One region of the Amycolatopsis sp. NBC_01488 genome, then DNA from elsewhere that is predicted to be linked to it. Evidence: riboswitches for the same ligand, from Rfam matches in the RefSeq annotation. Region 1 holds a riboswitch; the other holds the start of a gene.
What was found. A riboswitch is a leader RNA that binds a small molecule or an ion and turns the genes downstream of it on or off. The one in region 1 is predicted to bind S-adenosylmethionine.
Positions count from the first base shown of each region.

Region 1 (4,293 bases):
GCGGCGTGCACGACGGCCGCGATGAGGACGAAGGACAAGGCGGTGGTGTTCATGGGACCCCTTCGGGTTTTCGCGCGCGCGAAAACCGGGTCCTCCAGGCTTTTGCCCCGTCAGATGAACGACCGGCCGTCCGGGCCTGCCGATGGTGCCGCTCGGACCAGGCCCGCCGATCCTGGTTGGGTGAAGCGGGGTGCGCGGACCGGTGACGGAACCCTAGGCACTGCCGTCACCCACGGTACTCCCGGCTCCGGACGTCCGCGGCCCGGCTGTTAGAGTCATCGCTCGCTGCCCGTGCGGCATTCCGTCATGGAGGAAACCCGCTCTCCGGAGTGGGGCCACTTCAGCGCGGCGGCGAATCTCACCGAGTGAAACAGGAGTTGCCCGATGGCCAACATCAAGTCGCAGATCAAGCGCATCACGACGAACGAGAAGGCGCGTCAGCGCAACCAGGCGATCCGGTCCTCGGTGAAGACCGCGATCCGCAAGGTCCGCGAAGCCGCCGAGGCCGGCGACAAGGCCAAGGCCGTCGAGCTGCAGCGCGACGCCGCCCAGAAGCTGGACAAGGCCGTCTCGAAGGGCGTCATCCACGCCAACCAGGCCGCCAACAAGAAGTCGGCGCTGGCCAAGCGCGTCAACGCGCTCTGAGCTGGTTGATTTCTGGGAAAGCCCCGGCTTCGGCCGGGGCTTTCTTCATGTCCGGGTGCTTCGCGCAGTGGGTTCGGTGCTGCGGGTCGGCGGTCGCTCGCGGGGCGCGCCGGTAAGTGATGGGTACCGCAAGTCTCGCGGGCACACATCCGGTGGCGGCGGGCACCGCAAGTCTCGCGGGCACACATCCGGTCGCGCATCCGGTCGCGGTAGGCACCGCGAGTTCCGCCTGCCGCGGCGTCAGCGGTCGCCCTTGGCGGCCGCCACCTCCAGGACCGCGCGCTCCAGCGCGTAGCCCGGGTCCGCAGCCACACCCTTGACCTCGGCGTTCAGCCTCGCCACCACGCGCATCGCCGTGGCCAGGCCGTCCTGGTTCCAGCCGCGGGACTGGCCCTGGGCCTTGCGGACCTTCCACGGCGGCATGCCCAGCTCGCCCGCCAGCTGGTTCGGGTTGCCGCGGCCCGCGCCCGAGACCCGGGCGATCGTGCGGACCGCATCGGCCAGTGCGTCCGCGACCAGGACGTGCGGGACGCCCAGCTGCATGGCCCAGCGCAGCGACTCCAGCGCCGCCGAACGGTCGCCGCTCACCGCCTTCTCCGCGACCGCGAAGCCGGTCACGTCCGCGCGGCCGCGGTGGTACCGGCGGACCGCCTCGGCGTCGACGTTCCCGCCCGCGTCCGCCACCAGCTGCGTCGCCGCCGAGGAGAGTTCTCGCAGGTCAGAGCCCACGGCGTCGATCAACGCCGCGACCCCAGCCGGATCGATCTTGCCACCTGCCCGGCGCACCTCGTGCCGCACGAACTGCTCGCGCTCGGCCGGCTTGGTCAGCTTCGGGCACTCCGTCACCTCGGCGCCGGCCTTCTTCAGCGCCGCCGGGAGCGTCTTGCCCGCCTTGCTGCGGCCGCCACCGGTGTGCACGATGACCAGCACGACGCCGTCCGCGGGGTCCTTCAGGTAGGACGCGACGGCGTCGGCCAGCTCCTGCGAGATGTCCTGCGCCGACTCCAGGACGATCACGCGGCCCTCGCTGAACAGCGACGGGCTGACGAGTTCGGCCAGCTCCGGGGCTGTGAGATCCGACACCCGGACGCGAGTCAGCTCGGCCGTGGCGTCGATCGCGCGGGACGCGGCGAGCGTGTCGCGGACGGCGCGCTCGATCAGCAGTTCTTCCTCACCCAGGACCAGGTGCAGCGGGGCCGGGGCGGTGGCTTGCGCGGTCACGGGAGAATCCTCTCACTTGCGCTGTCGTGCGCCCGCTCCGGTGATGTCGAGCGGCCACCATGGCACGGCGTGAGCGCCATGTCGTACGGTGTCCTCGAGGCAGCGCGCCGATCGGCGCGCGCCGACAACCGAATACCGCTCATCCAGAGGGGCAGAGGGAACGGCCCGACGAAGCCCCGGCAACCGGCGTACAGCCCGTCATCCCGCGATCGCGGGGTAGCTGACGACCACGGTGCCAATTCCGGCCCGCTTCGGCGGGGCAGATGAGGAAAGGAACCTCGCGATGACCGCCACCCTCGGAACGACCTCCGCCACGAAGACCCCGGATCTCGGACCGGCCGTCGAACTGGTGTCGAAGGAAGAGGGCCACCGGCAGCCGCTCGCCCCCGAATTCGTCTCCGCCGAGGACTTCTCGCCGCTCGAGGTCGCCTACGACTTCGGCCGCGTCCGCCGCGAAGACATCGAGGCCGGCCCCAAGAACATCTGGCGCTACAAGAAGCTCCTCCCGGTTCCGTCCAACGTCGAAGAGATCCCGAACACCGAGCCCGGCGCGACCCGGCTGATCCGCGCCGACCGCCTCGCCAAGGAGCTCGGCCTCAAGCGCGTGTGGGTCAAGGACGACACCGGCAACCCGACGCACTCGTTCAAGGACCGCGTGGTCGCCGTCGCACTGGCCGCGGCCCGCGAGTTCGGGTTCGAGGTGCTCGCGTGTCCCTCGACCGGCAACCTGGCCAACGCGACGGCCGCCGCCGCGGCCCGCGCGGGCTGGCGGTCGGTCGTGCTGATCCCGAAGACCCTCGAGCGCGCCAAGATCCTCACCACCGCGGTGTACGACGGCGACCTGATCGCCGTCGACGGCAACTACGACGACGTCAACCGCCTCGCCACCGAGCTGGCCGGCGAGCACCCGAAGTGGGCGTTCGTGAACGTGAACGTCCGGCCGTACTACTCGGAAGGCTCGAAGACGCTGGCCTTCGAGGTCGCCGAGCAGCTCGGCTGGCGCATCCCGCCGCAGATCGTCGTGCCGATCGCCTCCGGTTCGCAGCTGACCAAGGTGGACAAGGGTTTCCGCGAGCTGGGCCAGCTCGGTCTCGTGGATGCCGGCCCGTACAAGGTGTTCGGCGCGCAGGCCACCGGCTGCTCGCCGGTGTCGGCCGCGTTCCGCGCCGGCCAGGACGTGGTCCAGCCGGTGAAGCCGGACACGATCGCCCGCTCGCTGGCGATCGGCAACCCGGCCGACGGCCCGTACGTGCTCGACATCGTCAACCGCACCGGCGGCGCGATCGAGGACGTCACCGACGAAGAGGTCGTCGAAGGCATCCGGCTGCTGGCCCGCACCGAAGGCATCTTCACCGAGACCGCGGGCGGGGTCACCGTCGCGACGGCGAAGAAGCTCGTCCAGACGGGCAAGCTCGACCCGGACGCCGACACGGTCCTCCTGATCACCGGCGACGGCCTCAAGACCCTCGACGCGGTCGAGAACCACATCGGCCCGAAGGCGACCGTGCCGGCGTCCGCCAAGGCCGTGAACGAAGCGCTCGGCTACTGATGTCCTGGCCGGGGCGGGCCACGCGGCTCGCCCCGGCAACACCTCCTTTCCGCGCTCCCTGGGCCGCTAAGGTCGACACCCGCCAGGCGTCGGCGCGGTCCAGGAGGTTCGGGGTATGAAGTGGGCTGAGAACACGTCCGGCGATCTCGCCGAGCACTGGATGGTCACCGCCGAACGCGACGGCCGGGCCTTGCCGGTGACGGTCATCGCGAGATGGCGGTGGTACAAGAGAGGCGCCCGGCGAGACCGGCTGCGGTACGGCGTCATGGAAGTCGTCGCCCTCGTCGGCTCGGCCGCGATCCCGGTGGCCGCCGCCGCGCACCTCGACTCGGTGGTCATCGCCGCGCTGGGCGCCCTCGTCCTGATCGCCACCGGCATCCGGACCACGTTCGGCATGCACGAGAACTGGGTGGAGCACAGCCAGATCGGCTACGCGATCGAGCGTGAAGCCGCATTGTTCCTCCATTCGTCACCGCCTTACGACGGCCCGGACGCCGTCCGCGAGCTGGTCGCCCGCGTGGAAAACCTCGCCGACGAGGGTGGGCGCCAATGGGTCCGGCGCCGGATCACCGCCGAACGCGGCCGCCGAACCCAGGAGAGCGCCCCCCACCCCGCCGTCGAATGATCCGCTCAGCGGCGCGGCGGGCCGCGCGGCTCGCCCCGGCGGGCTACCGCCGGACCGGCCGGGTCGCCGACCACTGCCGTGTCACCGTCGACGTCGGTTCGGGTCACCAGGGCACCCAGCGCCGTCAACGTGTCCATTGTGGACTTACTCGGGTGGCCGTAGGTGTTGCCCGCGCCCACGCTCACCAACGCGACCCGTGGCGCCACGGCCGCCAGGAACGTCGGCAGCGAGTAGCGAGAGCCGTGGTGCGGAA
Region 1 is NZ_CP109434.1:5,006,396-5,010,688, reverse strand. Features, by position in the region: gene OG738_RS24170 (DMT family transporter) at 1-53, opposite strand, end outside; gene rpsT (30S ribosomal protein S20) at 385-645, shown strand; gene holA (DNA polymerase III subunit delta) at 886-1,866, opposite strand; SAM riboswitch class I at 2,003-2,136, shown strand; gene thrC (threonine synthase) at 2,150-3,415, shown strand; gene OG738_RS24150 (DUF4231 domain-containing protein) at 3,531-4,040, shown strand; gene OG738_RS24145 (ComEC/Rec2 family competence protein) at 4,046-4,293, opposite strand, start outside.

Region 2 (4,293 bases), 1.5 Mb from region 1:
CTCGGAGCACACCTCCTGGGTCCGCGCGACCCACCTCGGTGACGCGCTCGGCCAGCTCGGCATGGCGGGCGTGGACAAGCCCGGCACGTGGATGTCGATGCCGAAGGACGGCGAGCTGCCCCTGCAGGGCGCCACCGTCGAGATCAAGACCCTCAAGAACATCACGCTCTACGACGGCGCGAACGAGCCGAAGAAGGTCACCACCACCGCGGTCACCACGAAGGAGTTCCTGGGCGAGTACAAGCTCACCCTGGGCCCGGAGGACGCCGCCGAGGGTGGCCTGGACGTCAAGCTGGTCGACGGCGCCGAGGTGCACATCAGCCGCACCGGCGTCTCGACGGTCGTCCAGAAGGAGTCCATCGACCCGCCCGAGCAGAAGGTCGACGACCCGGACCTCGCCAAGGGCAAGACCTCGGTCGAGGACCCCGGCACGCCCGGCGAGAAGATGGTGACCTACAAGGTCACGCAGAAGAACGGCAAAGAGGTCTCCCGCGAGAGCGTCTCCGAGCAGGTCATCACCCCGCCGAAGCCGAAGATCATCCACGTCGGCACCAAGCAGGCCCCGACGCCGGACATCGGCGACGGCTCCGCGTGGGACCGCATCGCGAAGTGCGAGTCGGGCGGCAACTGGGCCATCAACACGGGCAACGGCTACTACGGCGGCCTCCAGTTCGACAAGCGCACGTGGGACGCCTACGGCGGCGACGAGTACGCGGCGCTCCCGAACCAGGCCTCGCGCGAGCAGCAGATCGCGATCGCGGAGAAGGTCAAGGCCGCACGCGGCGGCAGCTACAGCGCCTGGCCGGTCTGCGGCGCCAAGGCCTGAGTCTTCCTTCGAAACGGCCCCCGTCCCAGGTGGACGGGGGCCGTTTCGCGTGCGCCAAGGGGCATCACCCGTGTCCCGAGAGGCATCACCCGTGATCAGCGGGGCATCACTCGTGATCAGGCGGGCATCACGCCGATGCCCCTCCAATCACGCGTGATGCCTCCCCAATCACGCGTGATGCCCCTCCAATCACGTGAGATGCCCGGCTGATCACGCGAGTTCCGCCTTCAATCACGCGAGTTCCGTCCCTGATCACGCGAGTTCGGCCTCCGGTCACGCGAGTTCCGTCCCGGATCACGCGAAATCCGCTTCCGGGTGCGTGAGCCGGCTCTGTGGGGACGTGAGCCGACCGTCCGGGGGCAGGGGACGACCGCCTGGGTAGGCTCGTCCGGTGGTTGAACTGCTGGGACCGGCCGAGATCCGGGGGCTGGCGGCCGAACTCGACGTGCGGCCGACCAAGAAGCTCGGGCAGAACTTCGTGCACGATCCCAACACCGTCCGGCGGATCGTGGAGCTGGCGAACGTCGGCCCGGACGACGTCGTCCTCGAGGTCGGGCCCGGGCTCGGGTCGCTGACCCTGGGGCTGCTCGCCACCGGCGCGCACGTCGTCGCCGTCGAAATCGATCCCAAGCTCGCCGCCCGGCTGCCCGGGACCGTCGCCGAGCGTGGGGCCGAGGCCGCCGGGCGCCTCACCGTCGTCGGTGCCGACGCGCTGCGCGTCACCCGTGACCAGCTGCCCGAGCCGACCGCGCTCGTCGCGAACCTGCCCTACAACGTCGCCGTCCCGGTCGTGCTGCACCTGCTCGCCGAGCTGCCGTCCCTCCACTCCGGCCTCGTCATGGTCCAGACCGAGGTCGCCGACCGGATGGCGGCCGGCCCCGGCAGCCGGATCTACGGCGTGCCCAGCGTCAAGCTCGCCTACTACGGCCCGGCGCGCAAGGTCGCCGCCGTGCCGCGCTCGGTGTTCTGGCCGGTGCCGAACGTCGACTCCGCGCTCGTCGCCTTCGAACGCGGTGACGCTCCGGCGTCGGACGACCGCGATCGGCTCTTCGGCCTGGTCGACGCCGCTTTCTCACAGCGCAGGAAGACGCTCCGCGCCGCGCTCGCGGGCTGGGCGGGCTCGGCCGAGCGGGCCGGGGAGCTGCTCACGGCGGCCGGGATCGACCCGAAGACCCGCGGTGAGCAGCTCGATGTGCACGACTTCGCCCGGCTCGCCGCTGTCCGTTAGCAAGTCCACAGTGGAAGTGAAAGCGGTCCGGCGAAAATACCCCTCCTGGCGTGCCGTCTCGCGATTCGGACACCGCCACTCGTGTGATCTGGGCCGATGCGCTTGCTTTCGCTCCTCGGGATCGGTTTTACTCAGTACGTCCATCCCGAGCGACTGAGAGACCTGGCTCGCCGAAGTCGCAGCAACCACCCCCCACGGGGCAGGTGCTACCGCCAGGACCGATGGAGGCCGTTTCCGATGAAGAGGGTAGCCCGCCCCCTGCTCCTGACCAAGCGTCGCGTCGTCGACGAAGGCCGCCGCTCCGTGACCGCATGTCGACGCTCCCACTGAGCTTGTCGTAGCCGGTCCACCTCTTCTTCACGCACCGTCCTCTCAGGACGGACTTCGCTTGCGGCCGGGTGCCGCGCGTCGCGCGCACCCCGTTTTCTGGAGCCTTCGTGATCACCGTCGAAAACCTGTCCAAAACCTTTGCCACCAACGGAAATTCGGTTCTCGCTCTGCGCGACGTGAGCGTCGACGTCCAGGCGGGCTCGCTGTTCGGCGTGGTCGGCCCGACCGGGTCCGGCAAGTCCGTCCTCGCCCGCTGCATCGCGCTGCAGGAGCGCCCCGACCGCGGCGTCGTCCGTCTCGACGGCCTCAACACCGGCACGCTCGACGGCCGCCGGCTCCGGGAGATCCGTCGCCAGCTGGGCGTCGTCTCGACGAAGCCGACGCTGATCGCCGAGCGGACGATCGCCGGCAACATCGCCTCCCCGCTCGAGCAGCTCGGCATCGACGGCCCGCAGCGCCGCAGCCGGGTCGGTTCGCTGCTCGACCTCGTCGGCCTGACCCAGCGCGCGACCCAGCGTCCCGGCGAGCTGTCCGAGGGGCAGCTCCGCCGCGTCGCGGTCGCCAAGGCGCTGGCCGCGGCCCCCGCCGTCCTGCTCGCCGACGACCCGACCGCCGGCATCGACCCGGAGGAGGCCGGCGCGGTGCTCACCGTGCTCGACCGCGCCCGCTCCGAGCTGGGCACCACCGTCGTGGTCACGACGCCGGACGCCAGTGTGGTCCGCCGGGTCTGCGACGACGTCGCGGTGCTCGAAGACGGCACGGTCGTCGAGCGCGGCAGCGTCCTCGACCTGATCTCGAACCCGGCCAGCCGCACCGCGCAGGCGCTGCTGCCGGCCATCGAGACCACCCGCGCGCAGTCGGCGCGCTACGACCGCTCGGTCGACGTCGTGCTGGTCGGCTTCGCGTCGGTCGGTGCGCTGCTGCCCGAGGCCGCGGGCCGGTTCGACGTCGAGTTCGCCACCATCGGCGGCGGCCTGACCCGCATCGGCGACACCCCGGTCGGCCGGTTCCGCCTCGGCGTCCGCGGCGAGCGGGCGGACGCGGCGCTGGCGTGGGTCGCCGAGCGCGGTGGCCACGTGACGCACACCGCGCGCGGCCCCCAGGGCGTCGCGGCCTGATCGAACGCTCGAGAACGCCCCGATGCGCACGTCGCATCGGGGCGTTTTCGCGGGCACGTAGGCTGGTCGGGTGCTCGCCGTAGTTCCGCCTCCAGTCACCGTCCGGGTCCCGGCCAAGGTCAATCTGCACCTGGCGGTCGACGACCTGCGCGAAGACGGTTACCACGAGCTGGTGACCGTGTTCCAGGCCCTGTCGCTGACTGACGAGGTGACCGTCGCGGTCACCGAAGAACCGGGCCTGGAGATCTACGGCGAAGGCGAGGGGTCGGTCCCGACCGGCCCCGAAAACCTGGCCTGGCGCGCGGTCGAAGCGCTTTCCGCGCACGTCGGGCGCACCGGTGAGCCGAAGGTCCGCGTGGTGCTGCGCAAGGGCATCCCGGTCGCGGGCGGCCTGGCGGGCGGCAGCGCCGACGCGGCGGCGACCCTGGTCGGGCTGGCTTCACTGTGGAACCTCGACGTCACGCGCGACGAACTGGCCGAGATCGCCGCCGGGCTGGGCAGCGACGTCCCGTTCGCGCTCTACGGCGGCACCGCGCTGGGTACCGGGCGCGGTGAGCGGCTCGTCCCGGTGCTGTCGCGGCACACCTTCCACTGGGTGCTGGCGTTCGACGCCGAAGGGCTGTCGACGCCGAAGGTGTTCAAGGAGCTGGACCGCCTGCGTGTGGACGGCAACCCGCCGCGGATCGGCTCGCACACCCCGGTCGTCGAGGCGCTGGCCTCGGGCGACCCGCGGCAGCTCGCGCTGCTGCTGGGCAACGACCTCCAGGCGGCGGCGGTTTCGCTGCGGCCCG
Region 2 is NZ_CP109434.1:3,511,326-3,515,618, forward strand. Features, by position in the region: gene OG738_RS17120 (transglycosylase family protein) at 1-826, shown strand, start outside; gene rsmA (16S rRNA (adenine(1518)-N(6)/adenine(1519)-N(6))-dimethyltransferase RsmA) at 1,218-2,054, shown strand; SAM riboswitch class I at 2,192-2,282, shown strand; gene OG738_RS17130 (methionine ABC transporter ATP-binding protein) at 2,492-3,502, shown strand; gene OG738_RS17135 (4-(cytidine 5'-diphospho)-2-C-methyl-D-erythritol kinase) at 3,573-4,293, shown strand, end outside.
Region 2: it holds a riboswitch for S-adenosylmethionine, as region 1 does, so the genes downstream of both, OG738_RS17130 (methionine ABC transporter ATP-binding protein) here and thrC (threonine synthase) in region 1, are expected to answer to the same signal.